One region of the Dokdonella sp. genome, then DNA from elsewhere that is predicted to be linked to it. Evidence: riboswitches for the same ligand, from Rfam matches in the RefSeq annotation. Region 1 holds a riboswitch; the other holds the start of a gene.
What was found. Region 1 has a riboswitch for cobalamin ahead of KF907_RS03585 (ribonucleoside-diphosphate reductase subunit alpha). Riboswitches for the same ligand answer to the same signal wherever they lie in the genome.

Region 1 (2,388 bases):
GTCCTGCGCGGCAATGTGTTCATCAACGCGACCAACCCGGCCAACCCGCTGCGCAGCGCGATGCAGGGCATCGGCTGCTTCGACGGCTTCTTCACCGACTGGATCGTGGAGAACAACATCGTCGTCACCGACCACTGGCACGGCATCAGCTTCTACGGCATGCGCAACTCGCGCGTCATCAACAACACGGTCATCGATCTCGCCGGCGGCACGCCGGGGCCGCCGTGGATCCTCGTGCGCGCGCACAAGGATGGTCGGCCGAGCGAGAACGTGGTCGTGCGCAACAATCTCGCCGCCGACATCGACACCACCGGCATCAACCTCGTGGTCGACCACAACCTCGAGTTCAGCAACGCCGCCGCCCACTTCGTCGCTCCGCCGTTCGACCTGCACCTGCGTGCCGGCTCGAGCGCGATCGACAGCGGCAGCGCGACCCTGGCCCCGCCATACGACGTCGATGGCGTGCCGCGTCCGCAGGGTGCCGGCTTCGACCTCGGCGCCCACGAATACCGTCCCGATCGCATCTTCATGCACGGATTCGAGACGCCATAGTGGCGGTCCGCATCCGCGTCGCGGCGTGCGGCGTGTGATGTCCCGGCCATCGCCCGGTTTTGCCTGGACGTCCCGCTCGATCGGGAATTGCAAGTGCCCGGACACAAAATGTTCGGTTGACTGCGGCCTGCCGACACAATAGGTTGTGGTGGTCGGTACCGGCCCGGACTCCTTCCGCGGCTGGTTGAAAAGGGAATCCGGTGTGATTCCGGAGCTGCCCCGCAGCGGTAGGCGGAAACGAACCCCGTTCCAGGCACTGAGGCGCGAGCCTTGGGAAGCGTCGGGGGGAGGTGGGTCGAACGACCCGTATCCGCGAGCCCGAAGACCTGCCGACACGCCCGGCCACGGCCATCGTTCGCAGCGCGTGAGACGCCTGCCATCGACGGTCGCAACCGGGCGCAGGTGGCCGCTTCCGCGGGGAGGCGCGTCGCTGGACGGAGCGCAGGCGCCCGTCCCGTGGCGTCGTCGTTTTCGCACAGCGGTACCGAACAGCCCTGCGCGCGGGAGCAGGTCTTCGGTCCGGTCATGGGAGAACCGCCACATGCAACCACTCGACACCCGCGCCGCTGGCGCGCCCGACCTCGATCCGCGCAACGTTCCTGAATCGATGAACAGACCTCCAGCCGCGCGTGCCGCCACCGACACGCCCTCCGTCGTCTGCGCGCCCGGTACGGCTGATTTCAGCCTGACCGCGCCGCACAGCCCGGCACAGATGCGCGTGACCAAACGCAACGGTTCCAGCGAAGCGGTCGACCTCAACAAGATCGTGCGCGCCGTCACGCGCAGTGCCGAAGGACTGCACGATGTCGATCCCATGCGCGTGGCCCTGAAAACCATCGGTGGCATCTACGATGGCGCGACCACGCGCGAGCTGGATGAACTGTCGATCCGCACCGCCGCCGCGCTGACTGCCGAGGAGCCGGAATACGGTTTCCTCGCCGCCCGCCTGCTGTCCTCGTACATCGACAAGGAAGTGCAGGGCCAGGAAATCCAGTCGTTCTCGCAGGCGATCGCGCGCGGTGCCGAGGTTGGCCTGGTCAACGCGCGCCTGCGCGACTTCGTCGCCCTCAACGCACGCAAGCTCAACGACGCGATCGACCCGCTTGCCACGCGCCGTTTCGAGTACTTCGGCCTGCGTACGGTCTACGACCGCTACCTGCTGCGCCACCCCGAACTGCGCAAGGTCGTCGAGACACCACAGTATTTCTTCATGCGCATCGCCTGTGCGCTCGGCGGCGGCTCGCTCGCCGAGACGCTGGAACTGTATCGCCTGTTGTCCTCGCTCGAATACATCGCCAGCTCGCCGACCCTGTTCAACGCCGGCACCGCGCACGAGCAGCTTTCGTCCTGTTTCCTGCTCGACTCGCCGCAGGATTCGCTGGAAAGCATCTACGACAAGTACGCCGACGTGGCCAAGCTGAGCAAGTTCGCCGGCGGCATCGGCCTGTCCTATTCGCGCGTGCGTTCGCGCGGCTCGCTGATCCGTGGCACCAACGGCCACTCCAACGGCCTGGTGCCTTGGCTGAAGACGCTCGACGCCTCGGTCGCCGCGGTCAACCAGGGCGGCAAGCGCAAGGGCGCGGCCTGCGTCTACGTCGAGACCTGGCATGCCGACATCGAGGAGTTCCTCGAACTGCGCGACAACACCGGAGACGAGGCGCGGCGCACGCACAACCTCAACCTCGCCAACTGGATCCCCGACGAGTTCATGCGCCGCGTCGAGGCCGACGCCGACTGGTCGCTGTTCGACCCGAAGGCCGTGCCGCACTTCGTCGACACCTTCGGCGCCGCCTTCGACGCCGCCTACCGGCAGGCCGAGGCCGACGGCCTCGCGGT
Region 2 (2,388 bases), 590 kb from region 1:
TGCCCGAGCGCAGCATCTCGGCGCCGATGCTGAACTCGTCACCGAAGCGGCGCTCGACGATGGCGGTTGCCTTATGTTTGGCGCGTCGCAGCAGCAGTGCGTCGGTGTCGGCGTTGCGCGGATCCTGCCAGGTGAAGCTGGCGCCGACCTGCCAGGCGCCGTAGCGACCGTCGTACTCGATCGCGCTGCCGCGGATCTTCGCGCGTGCGACGTTCTCGGCCTGGAAGTCGACGCCGCTGAAGCTGATCAGGTTGCGCACGTGGGTCCGCCACGCATTGACGGCGAGGCGATGGCCATCGGCCGGCGTGAACTCGAGGCCGATCTCGTTGCTGCGCGATTCTTCCGGTTGCAGGTCTGGGTTGCCGGCGAACAGTCCGCCGAAGCCCGGCGAGTACTGCTCGTTGAGGGTCGGTCCGCGGAATCCTTGGCCGTGGCTGGCCCAGGCGCGGAACGCCTCGGCGAAGCGCCAGCCGAGTGCGGCCGAGCCGGTGGCGTGGCCGTCCCATTCGCTGTTGTCGTCGTGGCGCGCAGCGAGTTCGGCGTCGAGTGCGCCGAAGCCGCCTTGCCAACCGGCGTAGAGGCCGGTGTTGTCGCGATGCTCGCGGTAGACCGGCACGTTGCCGAAGGTGTCGCGGTTCTCGCCGCGCTCGCGCACATGGTCGATGCCGAGCGTGAGCCGCTGGCGTTCGGCAAGGGTGATGTCGTGCTGCCAGCCAAGGGTGGTCCGGCGCGAGGCATAGGCCGAGAAGTACACCGGCGTGGCGTAGTCCTCGCGCGCCTGGCCCAGGCTCAGGCGATGTTTCCAGTGCTCGCCGAGCGGACCCTCGAGCGTGGTGCCGATGGCCTGTTGGGTGAAGTCCGATTCGCCACCGGAGAACTCCGTGGTGCCCTCGCTGCGCACAAAATTGGCGGACAGCGTCTGCGCGCCGAGGCGTGTGTCAGCCTGGGCCGACAGATGGCGATTGTCGAAACCGTGGTCCTTCGGCTCGTAACCGAAGCCGTTCTCGTTCTGGCTGGGGAAGCCGTCGACGTCACGCGTGCCGAACTGCACGCTGAAGCCGCCACGCTCGGTGCGATGGCCGTAGCCGACGCTGCCGGAACGATCACCATAGGTGCCGAAGCCGAGTGCGACGCGCGGGCCGCCCAGCTTGCGCGTGAAGATCTGCACGACGCCGCCGATCGCATCCGAACCCCAGTAGCTTGCGCGTGGGCCACGCACGATCTCGATGCGCTCCACGGTGTCGAGCGGCAGCGTCTCCCAGGTGAACGCACCAGTGCCGAGTGCGGCGACGCGCACGCCATCGACCAGTACGAGCACGTGGTTGTTGTTGGTGCCGCGCAGGAACAGCGAGGTTTGGCTGCCTGGGCCGCCGGTGCGCGCAATGTCGACGCCGGCCTGCAGGCGCAGCAGGTCGCTGAGATCGTGTGTGCCGCTGGCGTCGATGTCCTCGCGGGTGATGACGCTGACGTCGGCGAGCGTGTCGCTGGTGGTCGTTGGCGCGCGCGAGGCGGTGACGACGACCTCGGGTTGCAGGTTGGCCTCGTCGGCGAGGACAGGCGACACGAGCGCGGCGAGGATGCCCGCGCGCAAGAGCTGGGTTCTGATCATGGGAAGGTTCTCCGGTACGCACACCCGCGAAGCCAGTCGCGCGCACGGAAGAACGAATTACGGAGGCGTGGGCGCCCGTGATCCGCCCGTTGCCCGCCGCAACGCTGGAGCCATGAACGCCATGAGGCGCTCTCCACAGGCCGGTCTCCGGGCTTGCAAGCGATGCGGATGCATCGGCCGCGTCGCCTTCCCGTGCATGCACAGTGGCGTTTCGACGCGGCTTTGGCTTGCCTACCGTTGCGGGGGCAGCGTTGGCTTTGGACCAACTTCCCGTTTCACCTGACCAAAGTCAGGCACCTGTGGGCGCGCAGTGTAGGAGGGGGGAGATGTCGTCGCAAGCAAGCTGCGCGTGCCGCGGGCTTCAGTCGCGATCGCTGCGCGCGTCCACATCGGACAGATTGCCTTCGTCGTCGACACGCACGCGGACCTCGATCGGCCGGCAACAGACCGCGCAATCCTCGATGTAGGTCTGGGCACCGGCGGAAACGTCCACCGAAATTTCGCAGGCCTCGCCGCAATACGGGCAATGGATGACGACGAACTCGATCATGCGGGCAGGAACAGGCCGATGACGTCATTGAGGAAACGCTGGCCATCAGCGGTTGCACGCAACTGCTCACCGTCATCGGCCAGCCAATCGCGACGCACGCCCTCGGCAAGCGCGTCGCCGATCGCATCGACGGACAGGCCGGTGCGTTGCGCGAACAGCGCCATCGGCACTCCATCGACGAGGCGCAGCGCGTTCATCATGAACTCGAACGGCAGGTCGGCGGCGGCGA

Region 2: it holds a riboswitch for cobalamin, as region 1 does, so the genes downstream of both, KF907_RS01120 (TonB-dependent receptor domain-containing protein) here and KF907_RS03585 (ribonucleoside-diphosphate reductase subunit alpha) in region 1, are expected to answer to the same signal.

Annotation. Positions count from the first base shown of each region.
Region 1 is NZ_JAHCAS010000001.1:846,693-849,080, reverse strand. Features, by position in the region: gene KF907_RS03590 (choice-of-anchor Q domain-containing protein) at 1-552, shown strand, start outside; cobalamin riboswitch at 689-900, shown strand; gene KF907_RS03585 (ribonucleoside-diphosphate reductase subunit alpha) at 1,160-2,388, shown strand, end outside.
Region 2 is NZ_JAHCAS010000001.1:255,721-258,108, reverse strand. Features, by position in the region: gene KF907_RS01120 (TonB-dependent receptor domain-containing protein) at 1-1,609, opposite strand, end outside; cobalamin riboswitch at 1,731-1,924, opposite strand; gene KF907_RS01115 (CPXCG motif-containing cysteine-rich protein) at 1,971-2,159, opposite strand; gene hemW (radical SAM family heme chaperone HemW) at 2,156-2,388, opposite strand, start outside.